4 regions of the Vibrio cortegadensis genome follow, and region 3 is predicted to be linked to each of the others. Evidence: predicted binding sites of a transcription regulator. Region 3 holds the regulator's gene; each other region holds the start of a gene.

Region 1 (3,595 bases), 1.4 Mb from region 3:
TCTTAAACGCATCCACAGCCCACTCAAGGTATTCTGCGTGATCACTCTGCTTCAACGGTAAGCCTTCACGGATTGCAGGTTCATCAATTTGAATAATGTTAATACCTGCATCTTGAAGATCTGAAACCTCATCACGAAGCGCAAATGCCAATTGTTGGGCTATCTCTTTGCGGCTAATATCTTCACGAGGGAAAGTCCAACACAAAATAGTCACAGGGCCGGTTAGCATTCCTTTCATCTGTTTTGATGTTAAGGATTGCGCATAGGTAGACCACTCGACAGTCATTGGTTTTTCTCGTTCGATGTCTGCTACGACAATCGCCGGTTTAACGCAACGTGAACCATAACTTTGCACCCAGCCAAACTGAGTCGTTTGAAAGCCTTCAAGGTTCTCAGCAAAGTACTCAACCATATCGTTACGTTCCGCTTCACCATGGACAAGAACATCCAGATCCAAAGCTTCTTGGCGCTTAACCGCATCAGCAATATGACCTTTTAACGCACTGTTGTACTCCGCTTCTGTCAATTTCCCTGTGCGATACGCATTGCGCTGAATTCGAATTTCTCCGGTTTGAGGAAATGACCCTATGGTTGTGGTCGGCAATAATGGAAGGCCAAGAACCTCTGCTTGATGCGCTGCACGTTCAGGGTATGCTGCGCTTCGTTCAGCCAAAGTCTTAGTAATTGAATTCAACCGAGCTTGCACCTTGGGCTTATTAACATGCTCAGCAGTACGACGAGCAACAATGGGTTGGCTGTAAGTTTCACAAGCTAGAATTGCGTTTTGGTCGCCATCAAGCGCCGCCCCTAACAGGCTCACTTCGGTCACTTTTTGCTTCGCAAATGCAAACCAACTCTTCACTTCATCTGACAGTTTCTGTTCTAACTCAAGATCTACCGGGCTATGAAGTAATGAACAAGAACTCGCAACCCACAACTTATCACCCAGCTTATCTTTCACTGGCTGTAGACGAGCTAATTCAGCACCTAAATCTGCTCGCCACACATTCCGCCCATTAATCACACCCGCAGAAAGTACCCACTCTTGCGGTAATTTTTCAACCACATAATCAAGTTGCTCTGGTGCGGCAGACAAATCAATATGCAGGCCATTGACAGGCAGTTCAACGATTTTATCGAGGGTATCTGACACCGAATCAAAGTAGGTGGTTAAGAGTAGTTTCACATCACTTTGTAGGACTTGATAAGCAAGTTTGAATGAGTTCAGCCACTCTTTTTCTAGCTCTAGCGACAAAATTGGTTCATCAATTTGTACCCACTCCACCCCTAGTTTTGCGAGTTTTGCTAAAATAGTTTGATAAGCCGTAAGCAATCTCGGCAATAAGGTAAGTCGATCAAATCCCTCTTCAACCTCTTTACCAAGATACAAATAAGTCAGCGGACCTAACAGCACTGGCTTCACTTTGTGGCCAGCATTAATGGCTTGGCTTACCTCTTCAAATAACTGGGGCCAACTCACTTCAAAACTGTCATCTTTACTGAATTCTGGCACGATATAGTGGTAATTAGTATTAAACCACTTTGTCATATCCGATGCTGCATTGCCTTCACCAGAATGGTTAGAACAACCACACTCAACTTGAGACTGACCACGACCTACGCGGAAAAGAGTATCCAGATCTGGAAATGCCTTTTCGCCCTCTTCTCCACCAGCATGTCGTTTCGGTGCATGACCAAGCAGTAATGTGGTTGTGAGAACGTGATCGTACCATGCAAAATCACCTGCGGTGGCAAAAGAGAGTTTTGCCTCAGCCTGAGTATTCCAGTTACGAAGCCTAAGTTCGCTTCCTAGTTCTTTCAAACCGTTTTGATCAATTTCGCCACGCCAATATTTTTCTAAAGCAAACTTCAGTTCTCGCTTCTCGCCAATACGTGGGTAGCCAAGAATGTGAGTGGTTGTTTTATTTTCTACTGCTTCAAATCTAGCCATCTTAATATTCCTTATTATTCGCTTAAATAGGTCATTTCGCTCAGTTCACTTGATTACCCTAACGCACTCAAGATGTCTGGATGGCTAAACTATCGCGTCAAACGACTCATTGAACAACCTCCAAATATTCATTTTGTTTATGAATTAAATTCATGTTTCTCAGCTCCCCATTAGATTTAATTAATTCATTTAGCCATCTAGATGTTTACAACTCACAAAAAGAGTCGTAGTTTAAGTCTTATAAACAGCGAGAAAGAACTCTGATGTAAGTAATTCAATCACGTAAAAGTATTGATAACGTTCAGAAAGCTTAAGGAATATGAGGGACACTCATGATAGAGCTAAAACATTTACGGACATTAGTAACGCTAAGGGATACGGGCTCGTTAACGGCAACCGCGACGTCATTGCATCTGACACAGTCTGCGCTGTCTCATCAACTCAAAGATTTAGAAGCGAGGCTTGGTGGACAGCTTTTTTTACGCAAGACTCGTCCGGTAAAATTCACGTCTGAAGGTGATATTTTGCTTAAACTGGCTGACGACATAATGCCTAGGATGGCAAAAGCAGAAAATGAGCTAGCAAGCTTGAAAGAAGATGTAAATGGTAGATTGCACATGGCGATTGAGTGCCACTCTTGCTTCCAATGGCTCATGCCTGCACTTAAGGAGTATCAAGTTACGTGGCCAAGTGTCACGTTAGACTTCTCTTCTGGCTTTGGTTTTGAACCTTTACCAGCACTGCTCGCGGGAGAGCTTGATTTGGTGATCACATCAGATATCCAACCACGATCTGAAGTGCACTATGAGCCACTGTTTGATTTCGAAATGCGTTTGATTACTTCTACCCACTCCCCGCTCGCCCATAAAGAGATCATCGAGCCCAAAGATCTCATCAATGAAACGATGCTGTCTTATCCCGTTCAAAAACAGCGCTTAGATGTCGTTAAACATTTTCTGAGCCCCGCAGGTGTTGAGCCCGCAAAATGGAAGCAAGCAGATAATACGTTGATGCTAGTACAGATGGTATCCGCAGGGCTTGGCGTCGCAGCATTACCCAACTGGGCTATCAGTGAATTCTCTCGACAAGGTTTAATTACCAGCAAACCTTTAGGGGAAGGGTTATGGAGACGTTTATTCGCGGCAACAAGAAATGCAGAAAAAGATAAACATTACCTTCAAGCTTTTTTTAATACCGCTCGCCAGCAATGCAAAAGCCATCTTGATGGGATCAAGATGGCATAACACAAACCTAGTCAATAACAAGGCTACCTACATAACGTTTGCCATTAGAAAGTTTGCTAATAGAACGTTTACAAATAGATAGCTTGCCAATAAATAGTCTGCCAATAGAGAAAGGACTCTATCGGCATCACTGGCTTCAATTTGAAAAGCAAGCACTTTGAAAGCAAGCAGTTAATGAAGCGAATGAATCACGTTCTATTCACTAGTAGGACTTAAACTGATTGGTCAATGGATCATATTGATAGCCCAAACCATCAAGTTTGCCGACGACATTCTGTTCATCCATTTCATACATACTCACTAACTCTTCAAAGCTATCACACTCTAAACGCAGTTTTTCATTCACAATACCTAATAGAATACTGCTGTCTAGGCTTCCCACACTGCTCAATTCCATGAT
Region 2 (3,595 bases), 1.2 Mb from region 3:
AAACGACGTACAAAAGTGCGTCGTTTACGTGGTATGGGTAGAGAGAGAAGACGGACACGCGACAGAAAGTAGTTCTTTCCATCGCACGTCTTTCTTAACAATAGCTTCTATAACTATGTTTTCCATAACAGCTTCCATAACAATACCTTTCCGCAACATGAGCCTATGACGATGTGCTTATCCTTGCATTTTCGTAAGTTGCTCACGGTATTTATTCTCCAATACTGTGTTTCCTGCTAGCGACTCTAATCTAATCAGAATTTGTAATGAGGTTATTTGATAGCCATATCGTTTGTGGAAACGTAACAGGCGTAAGCGAGCGTCATTATATTGATCATTGGTTACCTCTAAATTGGCGAGCTGTAATGTTGATCTTACTCGGTTGGGGTCATGATCTAATGCGCGTTGGAAATACGCCGTTGCCTTTTCAATGTGTTGTGCTTTTAGAGCACAGAACCCCGCATTTTCGTAACTGGCTGAAACGAGATAATAATAAGGCTGTTGAATGGCTTTGTTGAAGTAGCGATCTGCTTGTTCAAACTCTCCCTGCTTGCATAAGAAAGTTCCGTAGTTGTTTAAGACATTCCCATTTCGTGAATCATGCCTAAGTGCGACTTCATAAGATGCACGCGCTTTGTCATATTCTGATACCACCTCATAGTAATGTGCCATTGAAAGGTGGGAGCGATAATAATTTGGTGAGTGTCTGACGGCGAGCTCTAAATTCTCTCGTGCTTTAACCATGTTTCTGTTTTCTAAGTATCCCAGACCTAGCGAGATCCGTGACTCAGCCATTGCGATTGGATCTGAGGTAGTTTGTGGTTCTCCATCGGTTACAGTCACGCAGCCAGATAGAAGCAAAGCCGTGGTGGCTAAAAGGCTCACTTTATACGATACGGTTTTCATCAATAGTCACTCTCCAAACAATTATGCAGATATAGTATGCAAATTGGTCCCTATTAAGTGGTAGGAGTGAAGATATTGCGAGACAGTAAGCAATCTTAAGTTAGATGGAAAAGGTCAAATTGGTTGGAAGCTAGATAAAAAGGCTGTAAACCGGATAAGATAAAAGAAAGCCGCGAACAACGCGGCTTTCTTTTATTGGAATTCGTCCTTAATGATTACTCATCATGAGTGAAATTTGCTTCGCTAAACGCATCAAGATCATATGGCGTCTGTTGGTAAACACAGTAATTTAGCCAATTTGAGAACAGTAAATGCCCGTGACTTCGCCAACTTGCGTTCGGCTTATTGTCCGGATTGTCGTTAGGGTAGTAATTAATTGGAATCACAGGCTCCATGCCTTCACTTAAGTCACGGACATACTCATGATGCAAGGTGAAAGCGTCATACTCAGGGTGACCGGTAACAAACACATTTCGTTTATCTTTGGTTGCTGCCAAATAGACACCAGCATCATCAGAACTCGCGAGGATATCAAGATCGGTATGCTCACTTAAATATTCTGGTGAAAAATCAGCATAACGAGAGTGTGGTGCAAGGAAAGTATCATCAAACCCGCGCAGAATTGGGTGGAACTCTTGGTGTAATTTATGGTGATAAACACCAGATAACTTCTCTTTGCGTGTTCGCTTTGGCAAGTTATAGAGCAGTTTGAGACCCGCTTGAGCCGCCCAGCAGACGAACAGAGTTGAAGTGACGTGTTTATTCGCCCAAGACATAATATCTTCAAGGTGTTCCCAATAGATAACATCTTCAAATTGGACTAGCCCGAGTGGCGCACCTGTAATGATCAAACCATCAAAGTTACGCTTCTTAACCATCTCAAATTGGCGGTAGAAGTTGTCTAAATGTTCTGTTGGTGTGTTTTTGCTTGGGCGATCATCGATGCGCAGTAATTCAATATCAACCTGCAAAGGACTATTTGAAAGTAAGCGAAGAAATTGGGTTTCAGTCTCAATCTTTTTAGGCATCAGATTAAGGATCAGCACTTTCAGAGGTCGAATTTCCTGAGTAGAAGCTCGAGATTCAGGCATCACGAAGATATTCTCTTGGCGTAACACATCGGATGCGGGTAATTGATCGGGGATTCGTATTGGCACAGCTTGCTCCCTAAGCTATTTTTGGACGTCTATACATCTAAACCTAACTTAATTAGAGGGAGATGTCGACATCGTATGCAAACTTAATCTGATTTTAATACTTTCGAAGAGCGGTCGATGGGATCACAAAAACAAACAGTGTATGACGTGTTATAAAATAGGGTTATATTCTGTGGTACCAAGGTATAATGCGATTAGAATACAACGCGGCTGATAATACTGAAATTGATAGGGAATTATGTGTGCAAACCTTAACTTTGATTAGAGGCTTACCGGGCTCAGGTAAATCGACTTTAGCAAAATCATTACCAGCTAAACATGTCGAAGCCGATATGTATTTCGTTAATGATGCCGGTACCTATGAGTTTAATGCATCAAAACTGAAACAAGCGCATGAATGGTGTCAAAAGCAGACTGATGAATGGCTAAAAGCCGGTGAGAGTGTGGTTGTCGCCAATACTTTTGTTTGTCACTGGGAAATGAAAGCTTACCAGCGACTTGCGAAGAAGCATCGAGTAGAACTTTGCATAATAGTGTGCAGAGAGAGCTATAACAATATTCATGGTGTCGATGCCGCTACGGTTGCGAGAATGAAGCGTCAGTGGCAAGAGTAAAACGTACAGAATTCCAAGACTTTAACTTTTAAAATAGTGATTATAAACATGGCAAAACGTTCTTCAATCGTCGATATGGTCTCTTATGGGATCTACTCAACATGGGATTCAAAATCTAAAGATCTTCCGAAGATCCAAGAGTTCACGACTCAAGTACCTGCTGAGCTTGATGTCGAATTCGGTTTCATCTTGAACATTAAAAAAGCGAAGGGTGAGAAGATTCGCTACTGCATATATCATCCAGATATCACGACAGATAAAGGTGAAGTATTAGAACCGTTTGATGGTGAGGAATATGTTGGTAACAATGATTGGGATTTTTACTTAGGCGACACTATCTGGGCCCCAATTGAAAACAAAATTGGCAAGTGGCGAATGACCGTTGAATTAAAAGGTCAGGTCGTAGCGGATAAAACGTTCGATTTAACCGCTAAAGATGAAGGTCAATTTTGGAAGCGCAGAGGCTTTTAAAAGGCTTATAGGTTTTAAAAAATATTGAGTTTAATAAATTATAGGGTTTAAAAGGTTTTACGCACAACGTGTATTGGCTGTTTGAGTTTGATCTAAATGTGTTTTAAGAGGTAAGGGCTTTGAAATCCCAAAGCCTTGAGCAAAATCAATGTCTAACTGTTCGAGAATCTGAGTATGCTGCTCAGATTCAACAAACTCAGCCACAGTTACTAGGTTCATACTCGAAGCTACTTGGCTCATTGCCTGAACCAGTTTCACGTCGGTAGGGTTAGTGGTGATGTTTTTGATGAAAGATCCATCTATTTTTAGTACATCAAGTGGCAGCCTACGCAGGTAATCGAAACTCGCGTAACCAGTACCAAAATCATCTAGAGCGATGCAACAACCCGCCTCTCTAAGCTTCTCTATTGTTTGTATCGCAATATCTTCGTTATGTAGTGCCATAGA
Region 3 (3,595 bases):
TGAATCAGATCGCAATCCTATCTATGAAGATTGACTTACATCAATTAATATTAGCATTCGACTCCATCATCACATTACCTTTTCGGGGATACTGCACCTATGTCAGACGACAATCACCAAGAGCTCTCTTCAGAAGAACTATTTCGCCAACAAGCACTTGATTACCATGCCTTCCCAAAACCGGGGAAAATTGCTTTAGAGCTAACCACGCCAGCAGACTCAGCTGAAGATCTGGCACTGGCCTACAGCCCAGGTGTTGCAGAACCTGTACGTGAAATCGCCCAAAACGTAGAGAACGTTTATAAGTACACAGCGAAAGGTAACATGGTTGCGGTGATCTCAAACGGCACCGCGATCCTTGGTTTAGGTAACCTTGGTCCAATCGCATCAAAACCTGTGATGGAAGGTAAAGCGTTACTGTTTAAACGTTTTGCTGGCCTTGATTCTATCGATATCGAAGTAAAACACCGCACTATCGACGAATTTGTCGACACAGTTGCGAACATTGCAGACACATTCGGTGGTATTAACTTAGAAGATATCAAAGCACCAGACTGTTTTGAAATTGAGCGTCGCTTGATTGAACGTTGTGATGTGCCTGTATTCCATGATGACCAACACGGTACCGCGATTGTAACGGCAGCGGGCATGCTGAATGCGATCGAACTTCAAGGTAAGAAATTAGAAGAGTGTACGATCGTTTGTCTTGGTGCGGGTGCAGCAGCTGTCGCTTGTATGGAGCTACTGATTAAGTGTGGCGCGATGCGTGAAAAAATCTACATGCTTGACCGTAAAGGCGTGATCCACACTCGCCGTGATGACATCAACGAGTACAAACAGCGTTTTGCGAACAATACTGACAAACGCACGTTGGAAGATGTGATTGATGGTGCTGACCTATTCTTAGGCGTATCAGGTCCAAACCTTCTTCCGGCTGAAGCGCTGAAATTAATGGCCGACAAGCCTGTTGTGTTTGCATGTTCGAATCCAGATCCAGAGATCAAACCTGCATTAGCTCATGAAGTGCGTAATGACCTGATTATGGGTACTGGCCGTTCTGACTATCCAAACCAAGTGAACAATGTTCTATGTTTCCCATTCATTTTCCGTGGTGCGCTAGATGTACGTGCAAGCGTGATTAATGATGAGATGAAACTGGCGGCGGTAGAAGCGATTCGTCAACTTGCTAAAGAGCCTGTTCCTGCTGAAGTATTGAAAGCGGCGGGTGTGGATGCACTTGAGTTTGGCGTCGATTACATTATTCCTAAACCGATGGACCCACGTTTGTTACCACGCGTAGCAAAAGCCGTGGCTGTGGCGGCGGTTGAATCTGGTGTAGCTCGTATTGAGATGCCAGAAAACTATATGCAGTAAGAACGTAATATGCAGTAAATACGTAGAGTGCAGTAAGAACGCAATGCAGTAAATCTGTAAATACACGACGTAATAAATCTGCACGCTAGCGAGACACTAAAAAGCCGCCAAACATTATGTTTAGCGGCTTTTTTAATGAGGTTAAGTTGAGACAACGCCCAAACGAACCAATGACATCAGCAGTAAGCGGTTACTCTTCGTCGAATGTTTCGAATTCGATGCCCATTGCAGTCATTAATTCTTTTGCTTCGGTTGGGATCTCATCCGGACGATCTTTACGTAGATCTTCATCAGTAGGAAGAGGTTGCCCAGTATAAGCATGCAAGAAGGCTTCACAAAGAAGTTCACTGTTTGTTGCGTGGCGTAGGTTGTTAATCTGACGGCGAGTACGCTCATCAGTGAGTACCTTTAATACTTTTAATGGGATCGAAACGGTAATTTTTTTAACCTGTTCGCTCTTTTTTCCATGCTCTGCGTATGGACTAATGTATTCACCATTCCAGTCTGCCATTGCGCACCTTCATTGTTATTGTTAGTTGTTTAAAAATAATAGGAGGGGATTTTAGCGGGATTTACCGCCATAAGCAAAGACATATAGACGTCTAGATGTGTTGACGGCTTACGCTTATAAACGTAAAGTGACATAAAGTAACGAGAATAACAACTCTCTAACACAGTGCCTTGATATCAATCAAGGTGTTGTGAGCATCGAATTCGACTTGGAAAGGAAACACATATGAGCAGCCGGAAGCCCGCGACTATCGCCGTACGAACAGGGATTGAGTCAGATTCTCAGCATAATGCCGTTGTCCCACCGATTTATCTTTCGACCAATTATAGCTTCCCAGCCTTCGGTGAAGTGCCTAAATATGACTATACCCGTTCTGGTAATCCAAACCGAGGATTATTAGAAACGGCACTGTTTGAGTTGGAATCGGGAAAAGGGGCAGTGGTCACAAATTGCGGTACATCGGCGCTCAACCTTTGGGTTTCTGCTTTTTTAGGCTCTGATGATCTGATTGTCGCACCGCACGATTGCTATGGTGGTACTTATCGCCTATTTAATACACGAGCTCAAAAAGGGGACTTTAAGGTTCTTTTTGTTGATCAATCAGATTGTGCTGCGTTGGATGCTGCGATTGCTCTGAAGCCGAAATTATTACTGCTTGAAACGCCGTCAAATCCGCTCGTTCGTGTTATCGATATCGAAGAGACATGCATTAAAGCTAAGCAAGTCGAGACGCTAGTGGCTGTCGATAATACCTTTTTGACACCTGTGTACCAAAAGCCATTAGAACTCGGTGCAGATTTCGTTATTCACTCGACCACTAAGTTTATTAACGGCCACTCGGATGTGATTGGTGGTGTTGTGGTGACGAAAACAGAAGAACATGCAGAAGAGTTGGCGTGGTGGGGAAACTGCATTGGCGCAACAGGAACACCATTTGATAGTTACATGACGTTACGTGGCATACGCACTCTGGGCGCAAGAATGCGTGTGCATGAAGAGAGTTCGATAGCCATCCTTAGCGAACTTCAGAAGCAATCTTTAGTCGATGTTATCTATCACCCAAGCCTGCCTGATCATCCCGGACATGATATCGCGAAGAAGCAGCAGTCTGGTTTTGGGTCTATGCTGAGCTTTGAGTTTGCAGGCAGTTTTGAACAACTGAAATATTTTGTCGATCAACTCGAATTATTCTCTTTAGCGGAATCCTTAGGTGGCGTTGAGAGTTTGATTTGCCACCCAGCTTCGATGACTCACCGTGCGATGGGGGAGGAAGCCTTGGCGGAAGCTGGCATTTCACAGCATTTATTACGTTTATCGGTTGGGCTAGAAGATGCTGACGATTTGATTAACGATTTATCACAAGCTTTTGCGAAAGCGGAGCGATTTACGGACGATGGAGAGGCCGTTTAAATGAGTGTTATTCGTCAACTGCATAAATTTGGTGGCAGTAGCTTAGCTGATCCTGAGTGTTATCAGCGCGTGGTGAATATTCTTAAAGAGTATTCGGGAGCGGATGATTTAGTGGTGGTGTCAGCGGCAGGGAAAACCACCAACCGTCTTATCGAGTTTTTAGAAGCGCTGGATAAAGATGGGCGTTTGGCGCATGAGGCTTTACAGTCATTGCGTCAATTTCAGACTGAATTGATTGAAACCTTGCTGAGTGGAGAATCACAAACGGCTTTGCTTGCAACGTTGAATGCTGAATTTAGT
Region 4 (3,595 bases), 1.0 Mb from region 3:
GGCGTGGCTTAGCACCCATTGATTGCGCGGCTTCGACTAGACCTGTAGGGACTTCTAAAAGCGCACTTTCAATTAAGCGTGCAACAAATGGGATAGCGCCAATCGTTAAAGGAACAATGGCAGCAGTCGTGCCGATGAAGGTGCCAATTAACAATTTAGTTAAAGGAATAATCGCGACCATCAAAACTAAGAAAGGGACTGAACGTCCGATATTGACGACTGCACCTAAAATACTATTGAGTTTGGTATTTTCTAACAGCCCACCTTTTTTACTGGTATGCAGAATTACACCTAGTGGGATCCCCACAGCAAAACCTACAATGCCAGCGACTGCGACCATGTAAAGGGTTTCAAGAGTTGCGCCTAGTAGTAGGTCACCATTTAAACTTAGCCAATCGATGATTGAATTAAAGGACATAACCTAATACCTCTACTTTTACTTTGTGTGCGCGTAAAAATTCAATCGCGCCGTTATCATCTTGTTCTGTTCCGAATAATTCAGCGACCATCATGCCGAATTTAACGCCGCCAGCGTAATCTAAGTCTGAGCTTAAAATACTGACATCGATATTGAATTTACGTGCGATTTGCGTCATTAACGGCGCATCAACGGTTTCCCCAGTAAACTCCAAACGCAATAGAGGGTAACTGCCATGCACTCGTGTTTCTTGTAGTCGAGCTTGGTAATCTTCAGGAATCGAAAGATCTAAGGTCGAGCGGATAAATTGATGGGCTAACTCTGTTTTTGGATGAGCAAAAATATCGCCAACACTGCCTTTTTCTACTAGTTTTCCGCCACCAATAATAGCCACTTCATGACAGATGCTTTTAACCACATCCATTTCGTGAGTGATTAATAACATGGTGATATTGAGTTTACGGTTAATCTCGCGCAGTAACTCTAGAATTGATTGAGTAGTTGCGGGATCTAGCGCGCTGGTGGCTTCATCACAAAGCAGTACTTTTGGATCAGACGCTAGCGCACGAGCAATGGCGACACGCTGTTTTTGTCCGCCACTTAAATTTGATGGGTAGGTCTCTTTCTTATCCGCCAAGCCAACTAAATTGAGCAGTTCAGTGACTTTTTTGTTGATGTCACCTTTGTCTACTCCTGCAAGCTCTAACGGTAGGGCGATGTTACCAAAAACAGTTCGAGAAGAGAGCAGGTTAAAGTGTTGAAAGATCATACCGATGTTACGTCTTGCAGCACTTAGCTCAGATTTAGAGAGTTGTGTTAAGTCAACACCATCAACAATGACAGAGCCACTGGTTGGAGCTTCTAGCATGTTGACACAGCGTATAAGAGTACTTTTCCCTGCCCCTGAAGAACCAATAACCCCAAAAATACCACCTTGAGGGACTTGGAGGTTTATATCTATTAAGGCATTGATTTCTTTAGTACCTTGATAGAAAGTTTTGTTAACTTGATTAATTTTAATCATCTAAAAACCTATGCAGGAGTAACAGTGGAAAATGTTGTTCAAAGTTTGAATCTATAGAAGATGCTATGGGCTAACTTGATTTAAGTCAATAGATATTTTGACGTCTAGACGTCTAAAGGGCAATTAGGTAGTGCCGTAAGAAATAAAGCGTGTAATAATTCTTTTCATATAGGGTAGATAGAGACATAAATTTTGGCGAAACCAGCAGTTTTTCTAGATCGCGATGGTGTGATTAATGTTGATCATGGCTATGTGCATGATGAGCATGATTTTGAATACATCGATGGTGTCTTTGAGGCGACAAAGAAGCTTCAAGATATGGGGTACATGTTAGTTCTCGTGACGAACCAATCGGGCATCGCTCGTGGCATGTTCAGTGAAGACCGCTTTTTGTCTTTGACGCAATGGATGGACTGGAATTTTGTCGATCATGGCGTTGAGCTTGATGGGATTTATTACTGCCCGCATCACGCAGAACATGGCGTGGGTAAATACAAAGAAGATTGTGATTGTCGTAAGCCTAAACCCGGTATGTTTATCTCTGCTCGTGATTTTTTAAAAATCGATATGGAAAAATCCATTATGATTGGCGATAAAGCAGAAGATATGATGGCAGCCGAAGCGGCAGGGGTTGGAACGAAAATTTTAGTGAGAACAGGTAAACCAATCACTGAAAAAGGTGAAGCCATTGCCACCGTTGTACTTGATAGTATTAAAAATGTTCCAGATTACGTGCTAGGTGCTTAATGAACAAAAAACTCACTATTCTTGATATTGCCAAACTTTCTGGTGTAGGGAAATCAACCGTTTCACGAGTTATAACCAATGATCCGAAAGTGAAACCTGCAACACGAGCAAAAGTTGAACAAGTAATACAAGAGTCTGGCTATGTTCCATCAAAGTCAGCGCAATTGATGCGAGGTGGGAGTCAAAAAGTGATCGGGGTTATTATCTCTCGCCTCGATTCTCCCTCTGAAAATCGAGCGGTGAGTACGATGCTCGCTGAGCTTTATCGTGCGGGCTATGATGTCGTTATTATGGAGAGCCAGTTCAGTCGGAGTAAAACCAATGAACATTTAGCAGTATTACAAAAGCGTAATGTTGATGGTGTGATTGTATTTGGCTTTACTGATTGTGATGTTGAAACTCTGAATTTATGGCAAGAAAAAGCCGTCGTTATTGCATTGGATACTCAAGATGTATCTTCGGTCAATTATGACAACATAGCCGTGATCCAACTGGCCATCTCTCATTTAGAGCTGATGGGTATTAACGATATCGCCTTTATAGGGGTAGATCCTAGTGATCGTTCCACTGGTGAACTACGTTTAAGTGCCTATCTTAATTGGTGCAAGAGAACGAGCGTCGAGCCTAATTATAAGACAGGCCAACTGCACCATGAAAGTGCTTATGGGTTAGTCGATGACGTGATTACTGAAACAACACAAGCGATTGTCTGTGCGAGTGATACTCTTGCCCTAGGCGTAATCAAACGTCTACAAGAGCTGAAACGTACGGATATTGCGGTGACAGGTGTCGGCGGAAATGATCTGCTTTCTTTTCTTTTTCCGAACATCTATAGCATTGACCCTGGCTACTCTCAAGCTGGAGAAAAGGCAGCTAAGTTGTTGATTGCTCAGCTTTCTGGTGAGGGTAATATCACACATGTAACCCAAAAGCCTGTTGTTTAAAACAGGCTTGTAACCTATTTAAATAATGACCATTCATCCATGATTTTAAAGGAAGTCACCCTAAATCGTGCCGTGAAACTCACCATTGATTCCTATCTATTTAAGCTATTGTTTATTCATTTAAAATAAAATATTGTGTGATCTCTTTCAATTAATGGGAATGTTCCCATTTAAAGATTCTATTGATCTGTGCAATATACTCATATTGACGTTTGGGAATGTTCCCATTGCGGTAGGTATGAAAGTAGAGCTTGTTTGCGGGCACAGCCTTACTAACGTGCAGAATTCAGGAATAGAAATAGGGTGGATAGTTATGAGTAAAATAGCGAGACAAGACGTTGAGCGTCTTATACAGCTTGTCGGAGGGAATGATAACATTGCTAGTGTTAGTCATTGTCTCACTCGGTTGCGCTTTGTATTAAATGATACGGATCTTGCAAATAAGCAGGAACTAGAATCAAT

What was found. Region 3 encodes MetJ, which represses methionine synthesis genes. Its sites were predicted from a motif close to TTAGACNTNTANANGTCTAA; they were not measured.
Region 1: metE (5-methyltetrahydropteroyltriglutamate--homocysteine S-methyltransferase) is a predicted target of MetJ. The motif match lies at 2,141-2,160, and genes of this name have one in related genera.
Region 2: metA (homoserine O-acetyltransferase MetA) is a predicted target of MetJ. The motif match lies at 2,085-2,104, and genes of this name have one in related genera.
Region 4: metN (methionine ABC transporter ATP-binding protein MetN) is a predicted target of MetJ. The motif match lies at 1,539-1,558, and genes of this name have one in related genera.

Annotation. Positions count from the first base shown of each region.
Region 1 covers NZ_AP025472.1:1,910,113-1,913,707, forward strand. The annotation lists gene metE (5-methyltetrahydropteroyltriglutamate--homocysteine S-methyltransferase) at 1-1,951, opposite strand, end outside; gene OCV39_RS09035 (LysR substrate-binding domain-containing protein) at 2,284-3,195, shown strand; gene OCV39_RS09040 (DUF4250 domain-containing protein) at 3,398-3,592, opposite strand.
Region 2 covers NZ_AP025472.1:1,436,982-1,440,576, forward strand. The annotation lists gene OCV39_RS06920 (hypothetical protein) at 1-72, shown strand, start outside; gene pilW (type IV pilus biogenesis/stability protein PilW) at 178-906, opposite strand; gene metA (homoserine O-acetyltransferase MetA) at 1,122-2,063, opposite strand; gene OCV39_RS06935 (AAA family ATPase) at 2,252-2,677, shown strand; gene OCV39_RS06940 (DUF3859 domain-containing protein) at 2,726-3,148, shown strand; gene OCV39_RS06945 (EAL domain-containing protein) at 3,206-3,595, opposite strand, start outside.
Region 3 covers NZ_AP025472.1:238,877-242,471, forward strand. The annotation lists gene OCV39_RS01085 (malic enzyme-like NAD(P)-binding protein) at 100-1,374, shown strand; gene metJ (met regulon transcriptional regulator MetJ) at 1,565-1,885, opposite strand; gene OCV39_RS01095 (O-succinylhomoserine (thiol)-lyase) at 2,111-3,295, shown strand; gene OCV39_RS01100 (bifunctional aspartate kinase/homoserine dehydrogenase II) at 3,296-3,595, shown strand, end outside.
Region 4 covers NZ_AP025472.1:2,340,129-2,343,723, reverse strand. The annotation lists gene OCV39_RS11060 (methionine ABC transporter permease) at 1-418, opposite strand, end outside; gene metN (methionine ABC transporter ATP-binding protein MetN) at 408-1,442, opposite strand; gene gmhB (D-glycero-beta-D-manno-heptose 1,7-bisphosphate 7-phosphatase) at 1,635-2,189, shown strand; gene treR (trehalose operon repressor TreR) at 2,189-3,133, shown strand; gene treB (PTS trehalose transporter subunit IIBC) at 3,447-3,595, shown strand, end outside.